Regions from separate parts of the Rhizobium sp. 10PS4 genome, predicted to be linked through region 3. Evidence: riboswitches for the same ligand, from Rfam matches in the RefSeq annotation. Region 3 holds a riboswitch; each other region holds the start of a gene.
What was found. A riboswitch is a leader RNA that binds a small molecule or an ion and turns the genes downstream of it on or off. The one in region 3 is predicted to bind cobalamin.
Positions count from the first base shown of each region.

Region 1: linked by a shared signal. The riboswitch ahead of bluB (5,6-dimethylbenzimidazole synthase) and the one ahead of nrdH (glutaredoxin-like protein NrdH) in region 3 are both predicted to bind cobalamin.
Region 2: linked by a shared signal. The riboswitch ahead of cobU (bifunctional adenosylcobinamide kinase/adenosylcobinamide-phosphate guanylyltransferase) and the one ahead of nrdH (glutaredoxin-like protein NrdH) in region 3 are both predicted to bind cobalamin.

Region 1 covers NZ_JAWDIW010000005.1:213,291-223,153, forward strand. The annotation lists gene RWJ89_RS11425 (3-deoxy-7-phosphoheptulonate synthase) at 1-995, opposite strand, end outside; gene RWJ89_RS11430 (hypothetical protein) at 1,378-1,959, opposite strand; gene RWJ89_RS11435 (methyl-accepting chemotaxis protein) at 2,018-3,892, opposite strand; cobalamin riboswitch at 4,259-4,443, shown strand; gene bluB (5,6-dimethylbenzimidazole synthase) at 4,486-5,172, shown strand; gene RWJ89_RS11445 (SDR family NAD(P)-dependent oxidoreductase) at 5,369-6,115, shown strand; gene RWJ89_RS11450 (DUF2865 domain-containing protein) at 6,233-7,330, opposite strand; gene RWJ89_RS11455 (ribonuclease H family protein) at 7,580-8,113, shown strand; gene RWJ89_RS11460 (NADP-dependent malic enzyme) at 8,178-9,863, opposite strand, start outside.
Region 2 covers NZ_JAWDIW010000005.1:54,794-64,656, reverse strand. The annotation lists gene cobA (uroporphyrinogen-III C-methyltransferase) at 1-80, opposite strand, end outside; gene RWJ89_RS10670 (nucleoside hydrolase) at 407-1,360, opposite strand; gene RWJ89_RS10665 (cobalamin biosynthesis protein) at 1,431-1,850, opposite strand; gene cobO (cob(I)yrinic acid a,c-diamide adenosyltransferase) at 1,910-2,545, opposite strand; gene cobN (cobaltochelatase subunit CobN) at 2,549-6,685, opposite strand; gene cobW (cobalamin biosynthesis protein CobW) at 6,690-7,739, opposite strand; gene cobU (bifunctional adenosylcobinamide kinase/adenosylcobinamide-phosphate guanylyltransferase) at 7,744-8,268, opposite strand; cobalamin riboswitch at 8,601-8,997, opposite strand; gene RWJ89_RS10640 (chloride channel protein) at 9,252-9,863, shown strand, end outside.
Region 3 covers NZ_JAWDIW010000027.1:5,483-15,345, reverse strand. The annotation lists gene RWJ89_RS32955 (helix-turn-helix domain-containing protein) at 1-848, opposite strand, end outside; gene msrB (peptide-methionine (R)-S-oxide reductase MsrB) at 1,057-1,542, shown strand; gene RWJ89_RS32945 (TIGR03862 family flavoprotein) at 1,593-2,801, opposite strand; gene RWJ89_RS32940 (MerR family transcriptional regulator) at 2,871-3,293, opposite strand; gene RWJ89_RS32935 (heavy metal translocating P-type ATPase) at 3,365-5,575, shown strand; cobalamin riboswitch at 5,818-6,043, shown strand; gene nrdH (glutaredoxin-like protein NrdH) at 6,323-6,544, shown strand; gene nrdI (class Ib ribonucleoside-diphosphate reductase assembly flavoprotein NrdI) at 6,559-6,963, shown strand; gene nrdE (class 1b ribonucleoside-diphosphate reductase subunit alpha) at 6,942-9,146, shown strand; gene nrdF (class 1b ribonucleoside-diphosphate reductase subunit beta) at 9,321-9,863, shown strand, end outside.

The DNA.
Region 1 (9,863 bases), on a different contig from region 3:
TCCCAGTCGATGCAGCCGTCGGTGATGGACTGGCCGTAAACCAGCGGCTTGCCGGAAACGAGGTCCTGGCGGCCGGCAACGAGGTTGCTTTCGATCATCATGCCCTTGATGTCGTTGTTGCCGGCGGCAATCTGCGCTGCCACGGATTTGACAACGAGCGGCTGGTTCATCGGGTTCTTGTCGCTGTTGGCGTGGCTGGCATCGATGAGGATGCGCGGGGCGACGCCGAGCCTGACGGCTTCGCCGGTCACCGCTTCGACGTCGGCAGCTTCATAGTTCGGCCGCTTGCCGCCGCGTAAGATTATGTGGCAGTCCTCATTGCCCCTCGTCGAGGCGATGGCCGCCTGGCCGTCCTTCGTTACTGCCGGGAAGTGATGCGGCTGCGAGGCGGCGAGGATGGCGTCGAGCGCGACACGCACGCCGCCGTCGGTGCCGTTTTTGAAGCCGATCGGGCAGGAGAGGCCGGAGGCGAGCTGGCGATGGATCTGGCTTTCGGTCGTGCGCGCGCCGATCGCGCCCCAGCTGACGAGGTCGGTGATGTACTGCGGCGTGATCGTGTCGAGGAATTCGACGCCGGCGGGAAGGCCCATCGCATTAATGTCGAGCAGCAGACGCCGGGCGATGCGCAAGCCTTCCTCAATGCGGTAGCTGCCGTCGAGATGCGGGTCGTTCATCAGACCCTTCCAGCCGACGGTGGTGCGGGGCTTTTCGAAATAGACGCGCATGACGATCTCGAGATCGCCGGCGAAGCGCTGCCGCTGTTCCGTGAGCCGAGCGGCATAGTCCCTGGCGGCAACGGGATCATGGATGGAGCAGGGGCCGATGACGACGATCAGGCGATCGTCCTCGCCCCGAAGAATCTGGTGGATCGCATCGCGATTGCTGGTCACGGTCTTGCTGACATCAGCATTGCGGGGAATTTCCGCGATGATCTCGGCGGGCTTGGTCAGGGGGGTAATTTCGACGATACGCAGATCGTCAATGGTATCAGACACGGTATGGCTCCTGTTTGGTCATACCGTGCGGAACAAAAAAGCCGCCAGGTAGACTAGCGGCTGTTCGGGTTGTCGTCGCGTCGAATTCAGTTACGCATGGACCCGCATCCGCTCAGAGCAGCGGTACCAATAAAATCGCGAGGCGTAGATTGATGTCATCGACATGGGGCGTGTGTAACGCCACGTCTGCGTGTTGTCACGTAGAATTTTCTGTCTGAAAATCGGGCGCCTTGCGGAAGGTACACCCAGGGAAGCCACAAAGCACGTCGCATTCGATCTCACTCATGCGACGTCTTGCAAGTCTTTGTTTATGCATATCGCCCGAACCGTGCATGCTCCGGGCGATATGCGTTTTCATTGCTTTCGAATGTCGTTCCCGAGCTCAGAGAGCGTCGACGTTCACACCGACGGTGATGGCGCCGATCGGCGTTCCCTTGTCGTCGGATATCGTCACACTTGCCTGCGACTGCAGCGTCTGGGTCGACTCATCCTTTTCGATCTCATCGACGAAGACGGCGTCCTTGCCGGCGCCGAAAGACTTCTGGAACTTGCCCTCGTCGCCCTGCCAGTAGTCGGATGTGGTGTCGCTTTGACCGACATTCAGCCCCTTTGCATCCATGACGAAGATTTCGGTGATCTTGCCGCCGGAAGCTTCCTTCTTTCCCTGAAGGAATTTCGACAGGGCGTTGTTAAGCACGCCGTCAATCATCGAGTGGTCGGAGCCATCGACTTCGGCACGCCACTTCTTGTCGAGGGCGTCGACATCGGCTGCGCTGAGATTGGCGTTGGCAGTGTTCTGCACTTTGACAGCCTCGATGATGGCGGGATCATTGAGCCAGGGCTTGACGTCGCTCGTCACGTAGTCGGAGATCGGGGCAAGCTTGGCATCCTGCGCCATGGATACGCCCATGGGTACGCCAAATGCGGTGCAGGCCAAAAGAAATGCGGGCACGATTTTCTTCATAAGTGTTTCCTTCCGATTATAGGTTGCTGAAGACTAAGGCTATCAAACGAGGATGATGTCAGAACTCCTCCCAGCCGCCGGGAGCAGCGGCAATGGCGGCATTTCCTGCATGCCGCTGGACGAGGGCTCTCGGCTCGGGACGAGATTGGCGGGCGACTTGAACGGGTCTGGGCTGGCTGGCCGCAGACGCGCCGACGACGAACCTGCCGGCCGAGTCCTGCAGAAGGCGTCCCTGCTGCAGTAGTTCCTGGCAGGCCGCGTTGGTTTCCTCGACCATTGCCGCGTTCTGCTGCGTCGCCTGATCCATCTGGTTGATCGCGCCGTTGATTTCCTGCAGGCCCGTCGCCTGTTCGCGATAGGACTGGACGATGGAAGCGATACTGTCGCTGATGCGGTTGATCTGCTCCTCGATCTTCAGCAGGGCGTCGCCGGTTTCGTTCACCAGCCCGACGCCCGCGGCAACCTCTTGACCGGATACATTGATCAGGTTCTTGATTTCCTTCGCTGCATTTGCCGACCGCTGGGCGAGTTCACGCACCTCCTGCGCAACAACCGCAAAACCCTTGCCGGCTTCGCCCGCGCGCGCCGCCTCGACGCCGGCATTCAGCGCCAGCAGGTTCGTCTGAAACGCGATTTCATCGATGACGCCGATGATGCGGCCGATCTGGCTGGACGAGGTCTGAATCCGGTCCATCGCTCCGATTGCATCGCGCACCACCGTTGCCGAGACATGAGCGCTCCGTTTGGTTTCCTCGACCAGCTTGCCGGTATTTTCGGCCCGCTGCGACGATGTTCTGACCGTGGTGGTCACCTCATCCAGTGCGGCGGCGGTCTGTTCCAGTGCTGCCGCCTGTTGCTCGGTCCGCTTGGCGAGTTGATCGGCGGAGGACGCCAGCTCGCTTGACCCACCTTCGACCGCCACCGAGGCCATCTTGATCTCTGTCAGCGCGGCAGCGACTGCTTCGACCATGTTGTTGAAATCCTGCCGCAATTTATCAAATTCGGGGCCGAGATCGGCCAGGTGGATCGAGAAATCGCCGGCGGCAAGCTTTTCCAATGAATTTGCAAGAGCGGTCATTACCAGCCGCTGGGTGTTGCTGGCCTCTTCGGTGAATAATGCGTTGCGCGCCCGTTCGGCATCGAGCGAAGCGGTCTGCTCGGCGGCGGCCTGCTCTCTTTCGACCTTCGCAATTGCCTCGTGGCGGAAGACTTCCAACGCGCGTGCCAGAAAGCCGATCTCGTCGCCGTTTTCCTTGTAGGTCACGGGAGAGGCCAGATCGCCTTTCTGCAATGCGCTAATTCGTTCGCTGATGATCCGGATGGGCCGGCCAACAAGGCTGCGCATGGCGAGAAGGAAGGCGATGACGGCCAAGGCGGTGATCACGGACTGCGTGAGCAGCGATATGAGAACCTTCTGCCTGACTTCAGCAGCGATTTTTTCGACGGACCAGTTGGTAACGATATAGCCGGTGGCCTTGCCTGATTTATCCAGCGGGAGCGGCGCGATGATCGTGACCACACCGGCGGATATTCCGCTGTCGTCGATCGTCGTTTTTTCCGGCTTGGCACTGAGGCTCTTCGCCAGATCGGCCGGTGCGGGCAAACCGTTGATGCCATCGCGTGTCCAGGCGTCTACGGCGGCAGGCTCCGCGTTGAATGCGGCAAACTGCACGAGATCGAGCGAAGGGTCGTCGCGGTAGAGCGAATAGGCTTCACGGACGGCATTCGCCTTGCCCCATTTGACGCCGCCGGCGGCCAGAGAGGCAAACTGCTCCACATCCTTGGACCAGTTGGCCTTGGCGCCATCGATCAATGCCCGGGTTTCGTACATCCACGTATAGGTGGCGAAAGCGGAAATGCCGCAGAGGTTGACGGCAACGATAATCGCCGCCAGCTTGGCGGTCAGAGGCATCGTTTTCAAAAAATGGAACATTCCGCGGCAGCCTAGAATTGCGGCTCAGTCGGAGATGTTCCCGACCGGCGTCTCAATACGGGCATCCACGCTGACGGTCACATCACGAGCCCTCATGCCCATGTCCGGATAGCAACCCAAAACGCGCAAACGCAGTGTGTATTTGATATGTGAATAAATCATAAAGTAGAATGGGATGCCGGAGCACACGCGGGTCATTTCGCTATTGCGCCCGCTGGAGATCTGCCTCGCCCCGCTGGGGAGAAGTGGTATGTCGCGCGTCCGTGTTCCCTACGCCCCGGCCGAAGAAAAGAGACAGATGGCACCGCTTGGCGTGCGGCTAGAATCAACCATCTGGTTCGCGGCTTGCCGCCGCGCCGGTTTGCTGAAATAGATGCGCCGTCAGGTGCCCGTCCAGGCGGGAGAATCGGGAATCCGGTGCAAGACCGGAACGTGCCCAACGCTGTAAGGCCGACGTTTGCCGCTTCATCACGCCACTGGCTTCTCGCCGGGAAGGCTGCGGCAGACGGATGACGCCCAGTCAGAAGACCGGCCTGGCAAGATAGACCGATCCGCGCGGACGGCGGGGCGGTTGCGTTGTTGGGGATTTGACGATGCGACCCTTTGATGAGGATGCCCTTTCGGCGGCGTCCGGTTTTTCCCTGGCCGAACGCGAGGCCGTCTATCACGCGATCATGACGCGGCGCGATGTTCGCAGCCAGTTTCGACCTGATCCTTTGCCTGACGATGTTGTGCAGCGGCTGCTGACGGCCGCTCACCACGCACCCTCCGTCGGCTTCATGCAGCCGTGGAATTTCATTCTGGTGAAAAGTGCCGCTGTGCGGGCGCGCGTCCGGGACGCCTTTGCGAGTGCCAACGAGGAGGCGGCGCAGATGTTTGCCGGCGAGCGGCAGCAGGCCTACCGCGCCCTCAAGCTCGAAGGCATCGTGGAGGCGCCGCTCGGCATATGCGTGACCTGCGATCCCACACGCAGCGGCAGCGTGGTGCTGGGGCGCACCCACAATCCGAGAATGGATTCATACTCGACCGTCTGCGCCATCCAGAATCTCTGGCTTGCGGCGCGGGCGGAAGGCGTCGGCATCGGTTGGGTCAGCATCTTCCGCGAAGGCGACCTGAAAACCATTCTCGGCATACCCTCTCATATCGAAGTAGTCGCCTGGCTCTGTGCCGGTTTCGTCGATCGGCTCTATGACGAGCCGGAACTCTCCGTCAAAGGCTGGCGGCAGCGGCTGCCGCTGGAGGATCTGGTCTTCCATGATGGATGGGGACTGAACATCTAGGGCAGTGCGGTGGAGCATGGCCTCAATCGCACAGTCACGACAGTCAAGGTGAGCAAACCGATGTCGGGTATCGCCGACGCCGGGCGAGGGCGAGGTATCTTTATTCCGGGCCTTTATATCGATACGCTGAAGGCGAATCCCGGCATTTCCGAGAGATACTCGGCTATCGGCGGCTCGATCGGAGGATAACGGCCCAATGAACATGATCGACTTGAAGGAACGCATCATCGTGATCACAGGCGGTGCGCGCGGCATCGGCTACGCTATCGCAGAGCGCGTCATCCAGTCTGGTGGCAAGGTGGCAATCTGGGACCTGAACGAAAACATGGCGAAGGACAGCGCTTCCGCTCTCGGCTCCGGCACCGTCGCTTTCGGCGTCAACGTTGCAGATTCCCAATCAGTCAAAAACGCGGCGGCGACTACCGAGGAGATTTTTGGCCGTATCGACGGCCTCGTCAATTCCGCCGGGATTACCGGTCCGGTTAAGCCCACGATTGAATACGATGTCATCGAGTGGAAAGATGTTGTCGATGTCTGCCTGACGGGAACCTTCAACTGCTGCCGCCACGTCGTTCCGGTCATGTTAAAGCGCGACTACGGGCGGATCGTGAACATCTCCTCGGTGGCGGGCAAGGAAGGAAATCCGAACATCGCTGCCTATAGCGCAGCGAAAGCCGGTGTGCTGGGCTTCACCAAGTCTCTTGGCAAGGAACTCGCAAAGACGGGGATCGCCGTGAACGCGGTAACGCCGACCACAGCAAAGACACCTATATTGGACGGGCTGACACCGGAATTTATCGAATATATGCGCGTGCGCATTCCGCGCGACCGTTTTGTTGAACTTCATGAGATCGCTTCGATGGTCGTCTGGCTGCTCTCCGAAGAGAACTCCTTCACCACCGCATCGACGTTCGACCTGAGCGGTGGTCGTACGACCTATTGACCATGCCCAAGCTGTCCGCATTCACATCCCGCCGCTCGTTCACGCGACATTGCCGTCATCTCATGCACCCCGGCATAACGCCGCCATGGCTCGGCCACCGCCGTTCCAGCTGTTCGATCACTGCTGCTGTTGCGGCTGCGGACCTGACGTTGCTGGGTTGGCGAGATCGATCGAGCCCTGATCTCCGGCCAGAAATTGCGGGCCGACCTGACGGACACGGTTTTGCGTCGGATCATAGGGGCGCTCGGGAACGGATGGTTGCGGCGCGGCGGTTGCGGGATTCTTCGCCGTGGGGTTGGTGCGGATGGTGGTGATCGAGCCCTGCTGCGGCGGTTCGCTCACCGCCTGCTTGCCGCGCATCTCCTCGTAATAGGCGGTGAGATTGCAGGCGCAAGAGGACTTTTCCCCGGGCGTACGGTTCTTGTAGGCAAAGGCGTTTTTCATGGCGCTGTAAGGCGTGCCCATTGCGACCGAGATCATGTTCGAGGCTTCGGTGCTCGTCACATCACGATAGAACAATTCGGTCTCGATGCCCGGGCACATCTTGGCGCAGGTCTGGGCGTCGCGGCCGAAATCAACCGACGTGGCGTTCGAGCTGATCGGGAAGAAGCCGCCGTCGCAGCTGCGCACGCACATGGTGCTGACTGGCGACAGCATGTCGGCCCGCGGCAGGCCGTAACGCGGATCAACCTCTTCACCGCCGCCGAGCGGGATGAAGGTATCGGTGCGCATCGCCTGTTCCTCGACACTCGGGGCGGGGTCGGCGGCGCTGCGCTCGTCGGGGGCATAGAAGTTTTCGCTGTTGCAGCCATTGCGGTCGAGGGCAGCCATCAGCTCGCGGCGGGGCTGGTCGTTGTCGCTGCCCCGGCCGAGCAATTCGCCACGGCGGTCCTGGAGATAGCGAATGTTGTCGATCATCCTGACTTCGGCCTGCGAGAGTTCGGCGCAGTAATCGGCATTCTCGCCGCCGATCACGACCATGCTGCCCGACGTGCAGTCATTGCTGCGCAGCTCATTGCGGACCTTTCGCAACTCGAGGTTCTGCTCGGCCATGGCGCTGGCATATTGGCGCGCTTCCGGGCCGTTGCCATTGCCGATCGATCGCGGCAAGTCGGCGAGGCGGCCGCGCAGGTCCTCACAGACAGCGCTGCTTTGCGCGGCGGCAGGCGCCGAAAAGGCAAGGAGAAGAGCAAGAGACAGGTTTCGGCGTTTCACGGCGTCGTCCCGGAATGAGCAAAGAATTGATCGGTCGATTGCGGCGTTGATCGCCGCCAGTTCTCTTAGGGTATTTCTCTTAATAAGCTGGGATAAATTCCTAGCGTATTTTCGCGATTTTATCCAGCGGACCGCTGGAGACCCAGTGTTTGATTATGAAGAGGCTACCGATTGTAATCAACGAGGCCAAGTGCTCCACTCCAATCTCCTGCGTCGCTTGGGGAACGTACTCATATCCGGACGTCGAAAATGACAGGTGTTGCCAATGAACTCAGCTCCCCCGCAACGACAGTCGGGCTGCCGGAAACCCAACACGGCTTCCACGTCTTCGTGGACGGTTGTTATGAACCCGGTTCCGGGCGCGGGGGATGGGCTTTTGTCGTTTATCGTGATGCGGCGGAAATTGCGTCCGGCTTCGGTGGCGCCGAAGATTCCGCCAATAATTCGATGGAATTGACCGCCGTGCTCAGGGCGGCAATCTGGATCAACAGCGAGGCAAACGGCGAGCCCGCGACCATCTGGTCCGATTCCGTCTACGCCATCAAAGGCTGCAACAGCTGGCGACATATCTGGAAGAACAACGGCTGGAAGAAAAGCAGCCCGAATGGGAATGCCCGAAGGCGAACGATCGCCAATGCGGAACTCTGGAAGGCGGTCGATCTTCAGCTATCCCAGAATGCGCTGATGACCATTGTCTGGTGCAAAGGCCATTCCGGCATTGCCGGCAACGAACGCGCGGATGCGCTCGCAGATAAAGGGCGCCTGTCGATACGGAGTGCCTGAGACGGCATCAGGACATGTGTCGGGACGACTTCAGGGTCTTTACGCTGTGTTGCGGACAACCAGCTCAAGCCGGTTGCGATGCCTCGACGACGGCGAGTGCCGCCATATTGACGACGCCGCGGGAGGTGACAGAGGGGGCGAGGATGTGGGCGGGCAGGGCGGTTCCGAGCAGGATCGGGCCGACATGCAGGCCGTCGGTCATCGACTTGACCACACCGAGGGTGATGTTGGCAGCATCGAGGTTCGGGAAGACCAGGAGGTTCGCCTCATCGTGCAGCGTCGTGTCCGGCATGACGCGCTTGCGCAGTGCTTCGGTGATGGCGCTTTCGCCGTGCATTTCACCGTCGACCTCAAGGTCGGGCGCGGCTTCGCGCACGAGCTGCAGGGCGTTGCGCATCTTCGTCGCGCTTTCGGACTCACGCGAACCGAAATTGGAATGCGAGACCAGGGCGGCGCGCGGGGTGAGGCCGAAACGGCGGATTTCCTCGGCCGCCAGCACTGTCGCCTCGGCGACCTCCTCGGCGGTCGGATTGAAGGTGACATAGGTGTCGGTGAAGAAGGTGGCGCCGCGCTGCGAAATCATCAGGCTGAGGGCTGAGAAATCGCGGACATCCTTGCGCTTGCCGATGATCAGGCGGACGTCGCGAAGATGCTTCTCGTAACGGCCTTCCAGGCCGCAAATCAGCGCGTCGGCCTCGCCGCGCCTCAGCGCCAGCGCGCCGATGACTGTCGTGTTGGTACGCACGATGGTGCGGGCAGCTTCCGGGATGACGCCGCGGCGGCCGACGAGGGAGAAATAGAGATCGACATATTCGCGGAAGCGCGGATCGTCTTCCGGATTGATGACTTCGAAATCCTGCAGCGGGCGGATGCGCAGGCCGTAGCGCTTCAGGCGCGTCTCGATGACTTGCGGGCGGCCGATCAGGATCGGTTCGGCAAGGCCTTCTTCGAGCAGCACCTGGGCGGCGCGCAGCACGCGCTCGTCCTCACCTTCGGAAAAGATGACGCGCTTGCGCTCGGCGGTCTTGGCGGCGGTAAAGATCGGCTTCATGACGAAGCCGGAGCGGAAGACGAAGCGGTTCAGCTGGTCGAGATAGGCGTCGAAATCCTGGATCGGACGGCGCGCCACGCCACTCTGTTCGGCGGCCTTGGCGACCGCAGGCGCGATGCGCAGGATCAGGCGCGGATCGAAGGGCGAGGGGATCAGGTAATCGGGGCCGAAGACCGGGGTCTCGCCGGAATAGGCGCGGGCGGCGACGTCGGACGGCTCTTCGCGGGCAAGGGCTGCAATGGCGCGCACGGCGGCCATCTTCATTTCCTCGTTGATCGTCTCGGCGCCGCAATCGAGCGCGCCGCGGAAGATATAGGGAAAGCAGAGGACGTTGTTGACCTGGTTGGCGAAATCCGAGCGACCGGTGCAGATCATTGCGTCGGGGCGGGCGGCACGGGCGAGATCCGGCATGATCTCCGGCGTTGGATTGGCAAGCGCCATGATCAGCGGCTTGTCGGCCATCTGCGCCAGCAGCTCGGGTTTCAGCACGCCGGCGGCCGAAAGGCCGAGGAAGACGTCGGCGCCGCCGATATTTTCGGCGAGCGTGCGCGTATCGCTCTTCTGGGCATAGATGGACTTCCATTCGTCCATCAGCTCGACCCGGCCCTCATAGACGAGGCCTTCGAGATCGTGGACCCAGATGTTTTCGCGTTTTGCCCCGAGAATGACAAGCAGGTTGAGGCAGGCAAGAGCGGCAGC
Region 2 (9,863 bases), on a different contig from region 3:
GGATCGCCGGGACCGGCGCCGACGAGCCAGACGCTGCCCGGCTCAAGCGCCGGAAGATGGGAGAATGCGGCATCGATCATGTTGCTGATCTAGGCCCCGCAAAGGGCAAGGTCAACGCCGCGCTCGTCACCTCACTTGAAGTTGCTGAGATGATCGTGACTCACTTCGTGAAGTGTCGGATTCGATTACGCAGAAAAGCCGCGCAACAATATGAATATATTAGAATATTACCCGAACGGCCAGCCACGGCACGGACTGCTGACAAAGTCGGCCAACTTCTCTTTCGTCATGCTCGGGCTTGTCCCGAGCATCTGCAGCCGGTGCAGCAGATCCTCGGCACACACAAGGCCGAGGATGACGCCGACTAAAGAACGAGGCCTGTCGATGTTGCCAGCCTTCGAGCTTGTCAGGCTGCAAGCAGCGTATTGCGGATGAGGTCCAGGACCCTGTCCGACTCGATGCCGGTGCAGACGATCTGGCTCGGCAAGCCGTCCCAGGCGTCATCAGGCGGAAAACGCCGTGCATCTGGCCTGACGATCGTCTGGCCATCGGCGATGCCGCCGCAGACGACACGCACCGCACCCGATATTGACGAGAACAGCTCCGGCACCACGGCATAGACGCAGGCGCAGCTGTCATGCACCATCATGCCGTCTTCGACCGCATGGCTGTAGAAATCGATGTAGGACTGCGAGAGTGCGTCGAGCTGCTTGACCGCCTTGTCGCCCCTAGCCGCCATCTCGCCGAGATAGCTGCGGCTCATCGTGGTGATTGCGGTGACGTCGAGGCCGATGACGGCGACTTTCCAGGGCGCGGTCATGACGATGTCGGCAGCCTCGGGATCACCGTGGATATTGGCCTCGGCGACCGGCGAGACATTGCCCGGCACATAGAAGTTGCCGCCCATGATGACAACGTCCTTGACCAGAGTCGCAATCTCGGGGTCTTCCCTCAGTGCCAGCGCCAGATTGGTCATTCGGCCGACGGCGACGAGGCGTACCTCGCCCGGATGGGCGCGCACCGTGTCGATGATGAAGCGATACGCCGGCCGCGGATCGAGCGGCAGGTCGACCGTCTCCGGCACGTCGATATCGCCGAGACCGTTATCGCCATGCACCATGGCCGGCCATGGCCGCTCCGCGCGCGCGGAATCGATGGTGACGCTGGCGCCTTTGGAAACGGGTGCCGGAATATTCCACTCGCTCTTGAGGAAGAGCGCATTGCGCGTCGTCGTCTCGACCGAGGCGTTGCCGAAGACCGTGGTGATGCCGAGAAGGTCGATTTCGGGATGACGGTGCAGGAAGAGAAGCGCCATGGCGTCGTCGACGCCAGGGTCGGTGTCATAAATGACCTTGTGCATGAGATATCCTCTAGATGTGAACCGTGAGGCTGCCGGACGGCGCCGCGAATTGGCGCCAACATAACGCCGATCAGGCTTTCTGCAACCCGCTGCGGGCCACTGCCGCCGTCGCATGTGCAGATTTGATCTTGGCGACAGCAAGCTCGGCATCCGGCCCCGCCGCAGCCAGCGCCGCACCCTCGGCGACACCATGGCAGCCGACGCGGGCAAAGACGATCGCGGAGGGATTCGCGAGCCGCGGCGTCTCCTCTTCCAGCCGCCCGGCGGCAAAGAATACCGCCGGCACAGAGAAATGGGCGGCGACTGAAAGCACCGCGGGCTCGTTCGTGCGGCTATCGATCGAGGCGACGGCCGCAAGGGCCTCCCAGCTGACCCCGGCCTCGCGAAGCGCCTGTTCGGCTAGCGCCAACACCTCCTGTGCCGGCGTGCCGCGCTCGCAGCCGAGCCCGAGGACGAGGCGCCGGACGGCGTCGAATTTCACTTCACCCATGATGAACGCCCCACCACCAAGGTTTTCGCGCACTATCGACATCAACAAGTCCCGGATGTTTAGAACTCCACACCCGGCTGCCCTTTGATGCCGGAGCGAAAGGGGTGTTTGACGAGCTCCATCTCGGTCACCAGATCGGCGATTTCGATCAATTCTTCCTTGGCGTTGCGCCCCGTCAGCACGACATGCGTCATATGGGGCTTCTCGCTCTTCAGAAAGGCGACGACTTCGTTGGTGTCGAGATAGTCGTAGCGAAGCGCGATATTGATCTCGTCGAGCAGCACCATGGAATTGCGCTCGTCGCGGATCAGCTCCTTGGCCTTTTCCCAGGCGGCGGAGGCTGCGGCGACATCGCGGGCGCGATCCTGCGTTTCCCAGGTAAAACCCTCGCCCATCGTGTGGAACTGGCAGAGATCGGAGAAATGCTTCTCGATCAGGTCGCGCTCGCCGGTCCACATCGCGCCCTTGATGAACTGCACGACGGCAGACGGCTTGCCATGGGCGATGTGGCGGAAGATCATCCCAAAGGCAGACGAGGACTTGCCCTTGCCCTTGCCCGTATGGACGATGATCAGCCCCTTGCCATCCGTCTTGGTGGCCATGATTTTGTCGCGCGCGGCCTTCTTCTTCGCCATTTTCTCGGCGTGGCGTGCATCATCCTTGCCGGTTTCGTTTTCCGGGATCTCGTCACTCATAGCTCACCTCATTCTGTTGTTTGCAGCCAGGTGGAACCGGGCCGAATTGCTGCGCGGCGTCCAGAGGCTGCGTTCGATCGCCTCGCACAGCCGCTCTCTCATTTCGTCGAATGCCGCAGGGTTCTTCTCGATCATGAAGTCGCGCACGCCGGCATCGGCGACAAAGGCTTGGTAGACGGCCTCGAAATGATGTTCGCCGACTGCGCCCGTCGTCGCCGAAAAGGCGAAGAGATAATCGACCGTAGCGGCGATCTCGGCAGCGCCCTTGTAGCCGTGACGCATGACGCCCGCGATCCATTTCGGATTGACGACGCGCCCGCGCACGACCCGGCCGATCTCCTCCTCCAGCGAGCGGATCACCGGCTTTTCCGGTCTGGAATGGTCGTTGTGATAGATCGAAGGGCGCGCGCCGGCGAGCTGTTCGGCCGCCGCCGCCATGCCGCCCTCGAACTGGTAATAATCATCGCTGTCGAGCAGGTCATGCTCGCGATTGTCCTGGTTCTGGATCACAGCCTGCACCGAGCGCAGCCGCTCCTCGAACAGGCCGCGTTCGGCCTTGCCCTCCTCGCCGGCACCATAGGCATAGCTGCCCCAGACGAGATAGGCCTCGGCGAGATCGGCGCGCCGCTCCCAGCCCTTTTCGTCGATCAGCGCCTGCAGGCCGGCGCCATAGGCGCCGGGCTTCGAGCCGAAGACGCGGTAGGCCGCCCGGCGCTTTGCCGAGACTTCATCAAGACCGGCAGCCGCAAGCCTTGCCGCCTCGCCGCGCATGCGCTCGGCAATGGGATTGTCGGCAGCATCCTCCTCCAGCGCGCCCACGGCGCGGATCGCCTTGTCGAACAGCGCGATCTGCTCGGGAAAGGCATCGCGGAAGAAGCCGGAGATCCTGAGCGTTACGTCAACGCGCGGCCGGCCGAGCATCGCCGGCGGAATGATCTCGTAGCCGGTGACACGGCGCGAGCTCATGTCCCAGAGCGGCTTGACGCCGATCAGCGCCAGGGCCTGGGCGATATCGTCGCCGCCGGTGCGCATGTTTGACGTGCCCCAGGCCGTCAACCCGAAGGAGACAGGCCATTCGCCGTGATCCTGCACATAACGGCGCACCAGCAGCTCCGCGGATTTCTTGCCGAGCTCGTAGGCCGCCGGCGTCGGCACGGCGCGGCTGTCGACCGAATAGAAATTGCGGCCCGTTGGCAAGACATCCGGCCGCCCGCGCGTCGGCGCACCCGAGGGTCCGGGTGCGACGAAGCGGCCGTCGAGCCCTTTGAGCAATCCTTCGATCTCGGCCGAGCCGCAGGCGAGGATGGAGGGCTTGAGGCGGATCTCGATCTCGGAGAGCACCAATCTGCTTTGGGACCAGAGGGTCGGGCACTCCATTTCACCGGAAACGAACTTTGCCGCCAGCAGTTCGATGCGCTCGACGGTATCTCCGTTGGTTCGCCATGGGGCATCGAGGATATCGGCGAGAATCTCAGGTCGCGGTCCGGTCCAAACGGCGGCCATGTCGGTGTCGAGAGGGTCGAAAGAAGCCCCCTCCCCAACCCCTCCCCACAGGTGGGAGGGGCTTGCAGGATGCGCCGTCTCAACATCAGCTTTGGCAACTGAGTCTGCCGCAAGCGCGGAGGTAAGTCCCTCCCCCTTGTGGGGAGGGGTTGGGGAGGGGTTTTTTACCTGGCGAAGGGGTGAGGCGTTTCCGAACGCATCCACCGCAATCGCCCGCTGCAAACTCGCATCCCCACCCTCACCCAGCCCGCGCGCCACCCGCGCCAAAGCCACGGTGAGGTCCGTCAGCAGCCGCCCCTCTGGCGACACACCGAACACATGCAGTCCATCGCGGATCTGCATTTCCTTGAGGTCGCAGAGATAGGCGTCGAGCTTCTTCAGCGCCTCGCCCTCGCTTTCGTCCTTGGCGATGCCGGCATCACGGTCGAGGCCGATATCGGTGACGAGATCGAGGATCTGACGGCTGAGCAGACGGATGCGGCGGGGATCGCCGCCGGAGGCCTCGTAATATTCGTCAACCAGCGCCTCCAGATCCTTCAGCGGCCCGTAACTCTCGGCCCGCGTCAAAGGCGGCGTCAGGTGGTCGATGATGACGGCAGCACTGCGGCGCTTGGCCTGCGTGCCCTCGCCTGGATCGTTGACGATGAAGGGATAGAGGTGCGGCAGCGGACCGAGGATCGCCTCGGGATAACAGCTTTCAGACAGCGCCAGCGCCTTACCCGGCAGCCATTCGAGATTGCCGTGTTTGCCCATATGGATGACGGCATGGGCACCGAACTCGCGGCGCAGGAAAGCATAGAAGGCGAGATAGCCGTGCGGCGGCACGAGATCCGGCGAATGATAACTTTCCTTCGGATCGATATTATAGCCACGCGCCGGCTGGATGCCGACGAGTAAGTCGCCGAAACGGGCGAAAGGCAGGGCGAAGACGCCCTCGCGAAAATACGGATCGTCTTGCGGGCTGCCCCAGCGGGCTCTCACCTCATCCTGAATCTTATTGGGAAGAGATTCCAGGAAGCCGTTGTAGCGACTCAGAGAAAGCGTCTCGCGGATGATCTTTCCGTCGGAACCGGAATTGGTCGGCCCTTCCATCAGGTGGCGGATCAGCGCGTCCCCGTCGGCCGGAATCTCGGCGACCGGATAACCCGCCGCCCGCATGGCGCGAAGCACCTCTATGGTGCCGGCCGGCGTATCCAAGCCGACGCCGTTGCCAAGTCGACCGTCGCGGTTCGGATAATTCGCCATGACGAGCGCGATGCGCCGGTCGCCGGCGGAAGTCTTCCGCAGCCGTGCCCAATTGGCGGCAAGCTCCGCCGTATAATGCACCCGGCCGGCCTCGGCCTGGCTGGCGACGATATTGGTCTCGACGGCAGCATCGTAGCGCGCCGCCGTCTTGAAAGAGATCGCCCGCGCCAGCACCCGGCCGTCGACCTCGGGAAGCGCCACGTTCATGCCGAGATCGCGCGCCGACAGGCCTTGTGAGGAAGAGAGCCATGCCTCCCTCGACGAGGCCGACAGGATCGCCTGAAGCACGATCGCTTCATTCGCCTCCAGCACCGTCGCCTGCCGGTCCGCACCCGGTGCGGAGACCGCAAAGCCCGTCGTGTTGATGACGACATCGGGTTTCAGCGTCGAAAACACGCTTTCGAGAATGCCTGTGGAGATGGGATCCTTGAGGCTGTAGGCAAAGATCGGCAGCGGACGGAGGCCGAGTGCGGCCAGTGCCTCGACGAGCGCTTCGATCGGCCCGGTCTCGCCGCTTTGGACGAGGGCGCGGTAGAAGCTGATGGCGACGATGGGAGGTGCCTGTTGCGTCGAGTTCGTAGTACCCCCCTCTGTCCTGCCGGACATCTCCCCCACAAGGGGGGAGATCAGGGATGAGAGGTCTCGCTCCATCTCTTCGGACGAAAGTGCGGCAGCCTCCAACGTTTCTTTTTTGGGAAGCCTTAGCGACTTGCCAATCTCCCCCCTTGTGGGGGAGATGTCCGGCAGGACAGAGGGGGGTATCTCGAGCTCGGCGGATAAGGCGGGCACCACGCGCGAAGACACCTCCGCAACAACCCGCCGCCACTCCTCAACCCCGATCAACCCGCGCCCCGGCCACCAGATGCCCGCCTTCATCAAAGGCACGGCCGGAGCCGGCTTCTCCACGCCAGACAGCATCGCCTCGGCATAGTCGAGAAACGCCCGCGCGTTGGCATCGCCACCCTCGATCAGATAGGCCCAGAGCGCGTTGAGATCGTCGAGGTGAATGTTGGAGAAAGGCACCAGCCCCGCATCCGGCCTGGCGTCACCCGGCAGCACCGCGATCAGCGCACCGGCGCGCGCTGCTGCCGCATGCAGCGCCTCCAGCGCATAATGAAAGTAGCTGGCACCGCCGAGCGCACGCACGATGATCAGCTTGGCATGCCGCGCCGTGCGCTCGACATAGGTGTCGACCGACATCGGGTGCTTGAGGCTCATCAGGCTGGCGAGCCGGAGCGAAGGCCCCGCCCCGCGCTCGCGATGGGCGGTTGCGATGGCGGCAAGCTCGCTGTCGGCCGCCGACAGGAACAGGATGTCGCCCGGCGTCTGCCCAAGGTCGATTGCCTCCTCGCCGTCGCTGATCGTTCCCTGTTGAGCCAGAAGCAGATGCATCGCGTTAGGCCAGCGCTTCGATCGCCGCTCTCACCGCGTCCTGATCCATTTCGTGCAGGCCGATGACGACGAGGCGCGTGGCGCGCCTTTCGCCAGACGTCCAGGCGCGGTCGAAATAATGGTCGATCCGGCTGCCGACGGCCTGGAGCTGCAGGCGCATCGGCTTGCCCGAGACATCGACGAAACCCTTGAGGCGCAGCACGTCATGGGCGGCAATGATGCCTTTCAGCGCTTCGATGAAGCCGGCCGGATCGGCAATGGGTCCGAGCTCAACGACGAAGCTGTCGAATTCGTCATGGTCGTGCGGCGCACCATCCTCATGCTCCAGCTCGTGATGCGACTTGCGATTGGCAACATCGTCCTCGGTGCCGATGCCAAGGCCGAGCAGGATGCCGGCCGACACCTCGCCGTTCCGCGCCTCAATCATCACAGGCTTGCGCACAGTGCGGGAGGCGACCTCGTCGCGTACCCTGACAAGGCCGGCGGCATCGATCAGGTCGGTCTTGTTGAGCACGATGAGATCGGCGCAGGTCAGCTGATCCTCGAACAGCTCCTCGATCGGGCTTTCATGATCGAGCGATTCATCCTCGGCGCGGCGCGCATCGACGGCATCATGGTCGTCAGCGAAACGGCCGGCGGCAACGGCAGCGCTGTCGACCACCGTGATGACGCCGTCGACGGTCACCTGGGTGCGAATGTCGGGCCAGTTGAAGGCGGCGACCAGCGGCTGCGGCAAAGCAAGACCAGAAGTCTCGATGACGATATGGTCGGGCCGCTGTTCGCGTTCGAGCAGCTTCGTCATCGTCGGAATGAAGTCGTCCGCAACGGTGCAGCAGATGCAGCCATTGGTCAGCTCGATAATGTCCTCCTCGGTGCAATTCTCCGCACCGCAGCCCTTCAGCACGTCGCCGTCGACGCCGAGATCGCCGAATTCGTTGATGATCAGCGCGATCTTCTTGCCGCCGGCATTGGTGAGCAGGTTGCGGATCATCGTCGTCTTGCCGGCGCCAAGAAAGCCGGTGATGACGGTTGCGGGAATTTTTTGCTGGTTCATGGACTTAACCCTTCATTTTCAGCGGCAGGCCTGCCGCGATGAAATAAACTTCGGCGGCCTTCGCCGCGATCGATTGGTGCAAACGGCCGGCATGATCGCGAAAATCCCGCGCCATGCGATTGTCGGGCACGATGCCGAGACCGACCTCGTTGGAAACGAAAACGAGCCGCGCTTTCGCGGCGGGAAGGAAATCGGCAAGGGCGGCAAATTCCGTCGCCATGTTCCGCTCCTCCATCATCAGATTGGTGACCCAGAGCGTCAGGCAATCGATCAACACGATGCGCACTTCGCCGTCGATGGCGGCGAGCTTGCCGACCAGATCGAGCGGCTCTTCATGCGTTGTCCAGGACGGACCCCGGTCGGCCTTGTGTTGGGCGATGCGCGCCTGCATCTCCTCGTCCCAAGCGCGGCCGGTCGCGAGATAGTGGCGATCGAGGCCGGTTGCCGTGACGAGGTCTTCGGCGAAACGGGATTTGCCCGAGCGTGCGCCGCCGAGGATGAAGACGGTGTTGGATGGGGCGTCCGTCATGCGCAAGCGGCCTCCAGAAGAAACGCGGCGTCGCCCCACTCTCTTCCCTCATTCCTGTGCTTGTCACAGGAATCCAGCCGCGGCGCGTCCGCGCCGTGAATGACTCTATGCCCCCGTGAAATGATTCTTCTGTGCCCAAGGACTTGGGCACGCTGGATTCCTGTGACAAGCACAGGAATGAGGGAGGAGAGGAAAGTGCGTCCCAAACACACCGGGCCAAGAGGTGCCGAAAAGGCACCTCCCCGTCGCGCCGCACCAGGCCACGCCGAATTCAATCGTTCAGCCAAGACAACCTCCGTGCTGGCAACGGGCATAGTGCCCAGGGTTAGGCTTCTCGCCCGGCACGCATGGCAGGTCTCCTGGCTCGCGGTTATCGGCCGCGATCGGGGCAGACCGGAAACCGGTCGCCCTGATCGTGCCAGCGGATCATCCTCGCCTTCCCGGCCGCATCAGTGAAAAGGTGGACGATTCGTAGACTTGAGAGGCGTCCGACCCCGGTTGATCACCATGCATATCCAGTGGCTTTTCCGGCACACCACCTGTCCCGCCCGCTTGCATTATTGCAAGCTGTCAGCCGGAAGGGCTTAGTGCCGGATGGAAGACCCTGACCGCTCTACAGTCGCGGGGTCGGCTGTGATGAAGGCGCCCGGCTTGGGTCCGCCCCGTCACATTCCCTTTTCATCCGGAAGGGCGTAACACCGATCCGGAACCATCCGTTATGTCAGGATGGTCAGTCGACCATCCGTTATCGGGATGGTTAGGCAAGCGCAGGGGTGAAGTCAACCGGGCTCGGCGGTCGACCAGTTGACGGCCACCCGGTATGGCCTGCTCCAACACGACTTACTCTACCTAAAACATCGTCATTTATCAGAGACTTACGTCACAAATATTTATCCCGCCCGCCGGGTTTTCGCCGCAATTGCGTCGCAAGCGGACTGCGCCTTCGCCCTTGACCGGGCCTCTCCCTGCCTAGTTGTCTTGCCATGCTTATGAAATTGGATCGGCGCCGTTTCCGCGCGCTGCGCGTTTTCTTCGATCCGGGACGCCTGCGGGCTCTGACCCGGCGCAGCGAGGTCGGCCTGTCGCTGGCGGGCGCCGTCGTCGGCATCATCTCGGGTCTCGCCGTCACCGGCATGAGCTACGTCTCCAACGAGCTGCATCAGTTGGTCTTCGGCATCGCCGACAGCGAAAGATTGAGCTCCTCCGAGATCGAGAACAAGCTGCTGCTGCTCACCGCCCCCGTCATCGGCGGCGCCCTGCTCGGCCTGCTGCTTTTCGTGCTGGCGAAACGGCGCAAGAAGCCGATGGTCGACCCGATCGAGGCCAATGCGCTGCATGGCGGCCGCCTGTCCCTGACCGACAGCATCATCGTTGCCGTGCAGAACCTGATCTCCAACGGTTTCGGCGCCTCCGTCGGCCTGGAGGCCGGCTATACCCAGCTTGCCGCCGGCCTCGCTTCGAAATTCGGTCTGAAGCTGCAGCTTCGCCGCTCGGACCTGCGCACCCTCGTTGGCTGCGGCGCGGCGGGCGCCATCGCCGCCGCCTTCAACGCGCCGCTGACCGGCGCCTTCTATGCTTTCGAGCTGATCATCGGC
Region 3 (9,863 bases):
GCCGCTTTTTCCGCCTCGACGATCTCGTCCTGCTGGGAGACGCCGGCCTCGTGCAGGGCATCGGCGGCAGGAATGCCGGCGGCGATGCGTTTATCGTCCAGCTGCAACGCGATGCGGGCGGCGCGCGTTGCGCCGAGCACGAGATCGTGCCTGTCGACGGCAAGCAGGGCGGCGGCGGAATTGGCGCCGGCCGGAACCATCAGGAATCGGGCGCCTGTAAAGGCGGAGCGGAACAGGTTGAGCTCGATGCGCATCGCTGCATCGCGCACAGTCTGCGTCAGGATTGCCAGCGTCATTTCGTTGACGTCTTCGCGGCAGGTGGAGATGTCCAGCGCCGCGGCCAGCCGGCCACGGTGATCGCGGATCGGCGCCGTCGTGCAGCTCAGGCTGGTGTTCGAACAGAAGAAATGCTGATCGCGGAAAATGGCGACGGCACGCTCGTCGGCAAGTGCGGTGCCGATGCCGTTGGTGCCGATGCTGGCCTCGGTCCAGACCGAGCCGGTCCAGAGACCGAGTTGGCGAAATTCCTTGTCGTCTCCGGCAGCGCCCCGGCGCTCCAGCGCGATGCCGTTCTTGTCGGTCAGAAGCAGGCAGCAGCCGGCCCGGCCAACGGTGGTAAAGAGACGATCGAGCTCTTCCGTCGCGCTGGCGATCAGCTGTTCGGACTGTTCGCGCGCACGGCGGAATTCCTGGTCGGTGAGGCGCAGTGGAGCCCGCTGGTCCTCGGGGGCGAGCTGGTGCATGGTCATGCACCGCCGCCATGAGGCAACCACAGGAGAACTGGCCGCCGCAGAGTCGCGCTGGGCAGACGTGTAGACGTGCTCGGCGTGTGCTGAGTGTTCGTGCATCGGCTCCTCCCACCGAACTTCAGCACATTCTGATGGAAAAGCGGTTGGTTTGCAATCGGCCGGTACTGGCGGTCGTCAGCATGCGGGGCTTCCTGACGAAAGTGGCGGAAATCACATTTCGGTGTTTTGGCGGCCATGGCGTAACAAAAGACCCTCGCTCTCGTAGTTCTGTACGGAAGCAAGGTTTGCCAGACGAGGAGATCCGACCATGCTGAATAGACGATTGTTGCTGATGGGCGCCGCTTTTGGGGCGTTTGCGGTTCAGCTGGGCCTGGCCGGCGAGGCGATCGCCGCCGAGACGTTTGCGGTGACCCACACCAAGGAGGAATGGCGCAAGCTGCTGACGCCGGATCAATATGTCGTCCTGCGCCAGGCGGGGACGGAACATCCCTTCACCAGTGCCTTGCTGCATGAGGAGCGAAAGGGCAATTTCGCCTGCGCCGGCTGCGACCAGGACCTCTTTTCCTCGACCACCAAATTCGACAGCGGCACCGGCTGGCCGAGCTTCTGGGCGGCGCTCGAAAAAGCCGTCGGCACCACGAGCGACACGACTCTCGGCATGGTGCGTAACGCCGTGCACTGCAGCCGCTGCGGTGGGCATCTCGGCCATGTCTTCGATGACGGCCCGAAGCCAACCGGGCTTCGCTACTGCATGAATGGTCTCGCCATGACATTCCGTCCGGTCTCTGCCTGATTGAGGGATGATCTTGTTGTTTTGCCTCAGGGCTGGCGGCCGCCAGCGCTCTAGCGCTGCAGCCAGGCTTCGATGCCGCGGGCTGCCGCCCGGCCGGTCGCCAGGCAGGCGGTGAGGAGATAACCGCCGGTCGGCGCTTCCCAGTCGAGCATTTCGCCGGCGACGAAGGTGCCCGGCAGTGCCTTCAACATGTAGTTTTCGTCGATGCCGGTCCAGCGGATGCCGCCGGCCGAGGAGATCGCCTCGGCGATCGGCCGGGTTTCGATCACCGGCACCGGCAGGGCCTTGATCATGCCGGCGAGGCGCTCCGGATCGGTTCGGTCGCGCTCGGGAGCGAGTTCGCGCAGCAGCGCAGCCTTGACGCCGTTGAGGCCGGCGCCCTTGCGTAGGCGGTTTGAAAAGCTCGATTTGACGTCCTGCCTGGCAAGGTCGCGGCTCAGCCTCTCGATGGTGCGGCCAGGTGCGAGGTCGAGCGTCAGGACGGCGCTGCCATGGTTCAGCAGCCGATCGCGCAACGCGGCCGTATGGGTATAGACGAGGCTGCCTTCGATGCCGCTGCCGGTGATGACGAATTCGCCGGGAAACGTGCCGGCCTCGGACGTGGCGGTGACTGATTTTACCGGCTCGCCGGCGAAACGCTCGCTAAAGTTGCCGCTCCATCCGACGGCGAAGCCGCAATTGGCGGGTTGAAAAGTGTCAATGTCCACACCCCTGCCGGCCAGCCAAGGCACCCAGGCAGCATCGGAGCCGAGGCGCGGCCAGCTTGCGCCGCCGAGCGCCAGCAGGGCTGCGTCGCATTGAACGATGCTGCGCCCTTCGGGCGTTTCGAAAACATAGCCGTCTTCGGCAAAACCGGTCCAGCGGTGGCGGGTGCGCAGCGTGGCGCCCTGTGCCTCCAACCGCCTGAGCCAGGCGCGCAGCAAAGGCGAGGCCTTCATCACCTTCGGGAAAACCCGGCCGGACGAACCGATGAAGGTTTCCGTCCCGAGCTTGCTTGCCCAATTCCTGATATCATCAGGGGTAAACTCATCAAGAGCGGGGCGCAGACGGGCGGAGGCCGCTCCGAAGCGCGTGGTGAAACAGGCATAATCCTCGGAATGGGTGATGTTGAGACCGGACTTGCCGGCCAGCAGGAACTTGCGGGCAAAGGTCGGCATGGCGTCGTAGACCGTCACCGCATGACCGGAACGGGAAAGCAGTTCCGCAGCCGCGAGACCCGCCGGGCCGCCGCCGATGATTGCAATCCGCTTCTGGTTCATTGATATCTTCGCCCGATTCTCTCTGTATTCAGTTTTGGCGCGGGCGCGGATCGCCTGCAAGGGCAGAGATCAGTGGTGCGGATGCGTGCATTGGCCGTGGTCGGCGAGAACCTCGATGACGCGGCATTGGTCGACGCGGCCGTGGCCGCAGCCTTCCACCATGGTTTCCAGCTCGGCCTTCAGCGCCATCAGGCTGCGGATGCGCTGCTCGACCTCGATCAGGCGGGCCTTGGCGATGGCGTCGGCCGAGGCGCAGGACTGGTGCGGATCGTCCTGCAGGGTGAGCAGCGTGCGGATCGCCTCGATCTCGAAACCGAGTTCGCGGGCGTGGCGGATGAAGGCGAGACGGCTGATATCGGCAGGCTCGAAGGAGCGCTGGTTGCCCTCGCTACGGCTCGGGGCCGCGAGCAGGCCGATGCTTTCATAATAACGCACCGTCGGCACCTTGACGCCGCTCTGGCGGGCGGCTTCACCAATGGTGATCTTTTTCATCATTTTCCTCTTGCACCTCTAGTCGCTAGAGGATGTAGGAGGGATGCTTCTATTTGACAAGGAAGCGGATCATGGCTGAGAGCGAGACACGATACCGGGTTGGCGGCATGGATTGCGCCTCCTGCGCAACCAAGATCGATACGGCGGTCAGACGCTTGACGGGTGTCGCCGATGTTTCCGTTTCGGTGATGGCGGGCACGATGACCGTCCGCCACGATGGCAGCAGCGATCTCAAGGCGATCGAGAAGAAGGTGACCGGGCTCGGCTATTCCGTCGCGCCGCTTGCCGGAACCGCTGCGCCTGCTCGTACTCAGGGCTCGCAACATCATCACGACCATGGACATGATCACCGCGATCATCCTCACGATCATGGCGAGAAGGAAATCGAGGGGCTGCACGGGCACGACCATGCGCCGATGGCCGGTCCCTGGTGGCAGAGCAGGAAGGGCCGGCTGACCATCCTTTCGGGTGCAGCACTCGTTGCCGCCTACACCGTCGGCCATCTCGTGCCGGCGATCGCGTCCTATGCCTTCACCGTCGCCATGCTGATCGGGCTGGTGCCGATCGCGCGGCGCGTCATCATGGCCGCCTTCTCAGGAACACCGTTTTCGATCGAGATGCTGATGACGATCGCCGCCGTCGGCGCCGTCATCATCAATGCCGGCGAAGAGGCGGCAACCGTCGTGTTCCTGTTCCTCGTCGGCGAGTTGCTGGAGGGGGTGGCGGCGGGCAAGGCGCGCGAAAGTATCCAGTCGCTGACGGGTCTGGTGCCGAAGAATGCGCTGCTCGAAAACAATGGCCAGACGCGGGAAGTGCCGGCAGAAAGCCTTGCTGTCGGCGCCATCATCATGGTTCGCCCTGGCGACCGTATCTCGGCGGACGGCATCATCATCTCAGGCGAGAGTGCGATCGACGAGGCGCCGGTGACGGGCGAGAGCACGCCGGTGCGCAAGGGCGTCGATGCCGTCGTTTTTGCCGGTACGGTGAATGGCGATGCGGTGCTCAGGGTTCGCGTCACGGCCGCCGCGGCCGACAATACCATCGCCCGCGTCGTCAAGCTGGTGGAGGAGGCACAGGAATCGAAGGCGCCGACCGAACGCTTCATCGATCGGTTTTCGCGCTATTACACGCCCGGCGTGCTCGTGGTCGCAGCACTCGTCGCGGTCGTTCCGCCGCTGCTGTTCGCTGGGCCGTGGGGCGAATGGGTCTATAAGGGCCTTGCCATCCTTTTGATCGGCTGCCCCTGTGCGCTCGTCATCTCGACGCCGGCGGCGATCGCCGCCTCGCTTTCGGCAGGTGCACGGCGCGGGCTGTTGATGAAGGGCGGCGCGGTGCTGGAAACGCTCGGCAAGGTGACGATGGTCGCCTTCGACAAAACAGGCACGCTGACTGAAGGCAAGCCTCAGGTGACTGACATCATTTCCTTTGGCCCGAGCGAGGCGCAGGTGCTGTCGCGCGCGGCGGTGTTGGAGCAGGGTTCCAGCCACCCGCTGGCACTGGCGATCCGCAATCGCGCCAAGGCGGACGGCGTTCCCGTGCCGCCGGCCTTCGAGCTGGAAGCGCTGCCGGGTAAGGGTGTCAGCGGCAAGGTTGGTGGCGAGACGTTGGATCTGCTATCGCCGCCTGCCGCCCGCGAGCGCGGGACGCTCAGCGCGGAACAGGATGCATGCATCACGGCGCTGAACGACGAGGGAAAGAGCGTGTCGGTGCTGCTCGTCAACGGTGTTGCGGCCGGCCTGATCGCCATGCGCGACGAGCCGCGCGAGGATGCCGAGGCCGGGCTCGCTGCCCTCAAATCAGCCGGCGTCAAGGCGATGATGCTGACCGGCGACAACAAGCGGACGGCAGCAGCCGTTGCCGGCATGCTCGGCATCGGCTGGCGCGGCGAGATGATGCCTGAGGACAAGCAGCGGGTCGTCGGCGAATTGAAGCGCCAGGGCTTCGTCGTCGCCAAGGTCGGCGACGGCATCAACGATGCTCCGGCACTGGCCGCGGCCGATATCGGCATCGCCATGGGCGGCGGCACCGACGTGGCGCTGGAGACGGCGGATGCGGCCGTGTTGCACGGACGCGTCGGCGATGTGGCGCGAATGATCGAACTTTCCAAACGCACGATGCGCAACATCCTGCAGAATATCACCATCGCACTCGGGCTTAAGGCGGTGTTCCTGGTGACGACGATCGCCGGCATCACCGGTCTCTGGCCGGCGATCCTCGCCGATACCGGCGCCACCGTGCTGGTGACGATCAATGCGCTGCGGCTGCTTCGGATAAAGATATAACATTTCTGACTTCCTCCCTCCGGCGTTCGTCACCGGGGGGATGTCCTATCGACGATTCGGGCCCAATCTTGAATCGAAAATCGCGGGACCGGCCATAGGGTCGGCTCTCTTCATCGGGGCTTTCTCCACAGCCTGCTTTCCTTAAGCTTTCGTTATCCGTGTTTTTCACAGGAACGTAGCGATTTCAAATCTGTCGTAACGCAATGCACAAACCATCCGTTGACGCGAATTTGGATTGGCGTACTATATCTAGTGTTCGAGGTTCCATCGATTCGTAGGGATCGATGGCTAAGACGGGAATTCGGTGCGTTTCGCCATCATGGCGCGGCAATGCCGGAGCTGCCCCCGCAACTGTAAGCGGCGAGCAACTGTCCGATTTCAGGTCACTGGAGCATGATGCTCCGGGAAGGCTGGGACAGGGTGCTTTGACCCGTGAGCCAGGAGACCTGCCTCGAACGAAACGTCCACGGGCGGGGTGTCCGGAAGGTCGCGTTGCATGGCTGCGGGGAATCTCCGCATCGCGTTTCGCAGGCCCGAACCTTCGCCCCCGAAACCTTCCTATTGAGCCACTTCGGGGTGAAGTCATGTCAGTATCTCAGTTCAGGCCGCCACCCGCTAGAGGTAGAGGGCGGAGTACGCCCAGCGGCTAAATAGCCGCATAGCTCAAATCACCGAGATTTTTCGACGGATATCGACAGATTTCCGATCAATGTCCTGCGTCCCAATCGCGTCGTCACGAGGAATATTATGACCATCACCGTCTACAGCAAGCCTGCCTGCGTCCAGTGCACTGCCACCTACCGCGCTCTGGACCGCCTGGGTGTCGACTATGACATCGTCGATATTTCGCAGGATGCCGAAGCGCTCGATCGCGTCCGCAGCCTCGGCTACATGCAGGCGCCTGTCGTCATCGCCGGCGAGCAGCATTGGGCCGGCTTCCGTCCCGACATGATCAGCGCACTTTCCTGAGCTGAGGACAGACGATGGGGCTGATCGTCTATTATTCCAGCCGATCCGAGAATACCCATCGGTTCGTCGCCAAGCTCGGACTGCGCGCGGCGCGCATTCCGCCAATTGGCGCAGACGCGTTCCAAATTCGCGAACCCTTCGTGCTTGTTGTGCCGACCTATAGCGGCGACGGCGGCAAGGGTGCCGTTCCCAAGCAGGTGATCCGTTTCCTCAACGATGCGGAAAACCGAGGACACATCCGCGGCGTGATCGCTGCGGGCAACAGCAATTTCGGCGAGACCTATGGGCTCGCCGGCGACGTGGTCTCGCAGAAATGCCAGGTGCCTTACCTCTACAGGTTCGAGCTCATGGGCACCGAAGACGATGTCGCCAAGGTCAAACACGGAATGGAACGATTTTGGACACGGGAACAAATCTGACGCGGGATGCGGGCGCAAAACCGCATCACACATTGGCTCATCCCGCCGGCGAACGCCCTTTGAAAGTGGCGGAAGCGCTCGACTACCACGCGCTGAATGCGATGCTGAACCTCTATGACGACGAGGGGCGGATCCAGCTCGACAAGGATCGAATGGCTGCCAAGCAGTATTTCCTGCAGCATGTGAACCAGAACACGGTGTTCTTTCACAATCTCCGCGAAAAGCTCGATTACCTCGTGACCGAGGGCTATTACGAGCAGGAGGTTCTCGACCAGTATTCCTTCAATTTCGTGCGGGATCTGTTCGACCAGGCCTATGCCAAGAAGTTCCGTTTCCCGACCTTCCTCGGCGCCTTCAAATACTACACCAGCTATACGCTGAAGACCTTCGACGGAAAGCGCTATCTCGAGCGCTATGAGGACCGCATCTGCATGGTGGCGCTGGCGCTTGCGCGCGGCGACGAGGCCCTTGCCCGCGACATGGTCGACGAGATCATTTCCGGCCGCTTCCAGCCGGCGACGCCGACCTTCCTCAATGCCGGCAAGAAGCAGCGCGGCGAACTGGTTTCCTGCTTCCTGCTACGCGTCGAGGACAATATGGAATCGATCGGCCGGTCGATCAATTCGGCGCTGCAATTGTCGAAGCGAGGCGGCGGCGTGGCGCTGTCGCTGACGAACATCCGCGAGGCGGGCGCGCCGATCAAGCATATCGAGAACCAGTCCTCTGGTATCATCCCAGTAATGAAATTGCTCGAAGACAGCTTCTCCTATGCCAACCAGCTCGGTGCGCGCCAGGGCGCGGGCGCCGTCTATCTCAATGCTCATCACCCCGACATCATGCGCTTCCTCGACACCAAGCGCGAAAATGCCGACGAGAAGATCCGCATCAAGACGCTGTCGCTCGGTGTCGTTGTGCCCGACATCACCTTCGAACTCGCGAGGAATAACGAGGACATGTACCTGTTCTCGCCCTGTGACGTGGAGCGTGTTTATGGCGTGCCCTTCACCGAGATCTCGGTGACGGAGAAGTACCGCGAAATGGCTGATGATGCCCGCATCTCCAAGAAGAAGATCAAGGCACGCGAATTCTTCCAGGTGCTTGCCGAAATCCAATTCGAGAGCGGCTACCCCTACATCATGTTCGAGGACACGGTGAACCGGGCGAACCCGATCGCCGGGCGCATCTCGATGAGCAATCTCTGCTCGGAAATCCTGCAGGTGAGCGAGGCCAGCGAATATCATGACGACCTCTCCTACAAGCATCTCGGCAAGGATATTTCCTGTAATCTCGGCTCGCTGAACATTGCGGCAGCGATGGATTCGGCCGATTTCGGCAAGACGATCGAGACCTCGATCCGGGCGCTGACGGCCGTTTCCGACATGAGCCACATCTCCTCGGTGCCTTCGATCGAGAAGGGCAATGACGAGAGCCATGCGATCGGCCTCGGTCAGATGAACCTGCACGGTTATCTCGCCCGCGAACGCATCTTCTACGGCTCCGAGGAAGGCGTCGACTTCACCAATATCTATTTCTATACGGTGACCTATCACGCGATCCGCGCCTCGAACCTTTTGGCGGTCGAGCGGCGCCAGAGCTTCAAGGGCTTCGAGGATTCGAAATATGCCTCCGGCGAATATTTCGACAAATATACAGACCGGCTCTGGGAGCCGGCGACGGAGACCGTGAAGGCGCTGTTCGAGACGTCAGGCATCCATATTCCGACGCAGGAAGACTGGGCCGCGTTGAAGAAGGCGGTGATGGCCTCCGGTCTCTATAACCAGAACCTGCAGGCGGTGCCGCCGACAGGCTCGATCTCCTATATCAACCACTCGACCTCCTCGATCCATCCGATCGTCTCGAAGATCGAGATCCGCAAGGAAGGCAAGATCGGCCGCGTCTATTATCCGGCGCCGTTCATGACCAACGACAATCTCGACTATTATCAAGATGCCTACGAGATCGGGCCGGAGAAGATCATCGACACCTATGCGGCGGCGACCCAGCATGTCGACCAAGGCCTGTCGCTGACCTTGTTCTTCCGCGACACGGCAACGACGCGCGACATCAACAAGGCGCAGATCCATGCCTGGAAGAAGGGCATCAAGACGATCTACTACATCCGCCTTCGCCAGATGGCGCTGTCCGGCACCGAGGTGCAGGGCTGCGTGTCTTGTACGCTGTGAGTTGATTTCGGCCGCGAGCCTTTGAGCAATTGGCCCCTCATCCGCCTGCCGGCACCTTCTCCCCGATGGGGAGAAGACATCTGCGGCAAGCGCGACATCCCCTCTCCCCTCGGGGAGAGGGTAGGGTGAGGGGGCTCCGAGCGCCATCAAATCTATTGGAAGGACATAATCACCATGAACATCGCCGTAAAGCCGGTCACCCATGTGCGCGCCGTCAACTGGAACCGCATCGAGGACGAGAAGGATCTCGAAGTTTGGAACCGGCTCACCGGCAATTTCTGGCTGCCGGAAAAGGTGCCGCTTTCCAACGACATTCCCTCCTGGGCAACGCTGACGGCGGCCGAGCAGCAGCTGACCATCCGTGTCTTCACCGGATTGACGCTGCTCGACACGATCCAGAACGGCGTCGGTTCCATCCGGCTGATGGAGGATGCGGCGACGCCGCATGAGGAGGCGGTGCTTTCCAACGTCTCCTTCATGGAGGCGGTGCATGCACGCTCCTATTCCTCGATTTTCTCGACGCTGTGCTCGACGCCCGATGTCGACGATGCCTATCGCTGGTCGGAGGAGAACGAATTCTTGCAGCGGAAATCGGCGGTGATCATGGAGCAGTATCGCTCCGGCGATCCGTTGAAGAAGAAGGTTGCGAGCGTCTTACTCGAAAGCTTCCTGTTCTATTCCGGCTTCTACCTGCCGATGTACTGGTCGAGCCGCGCC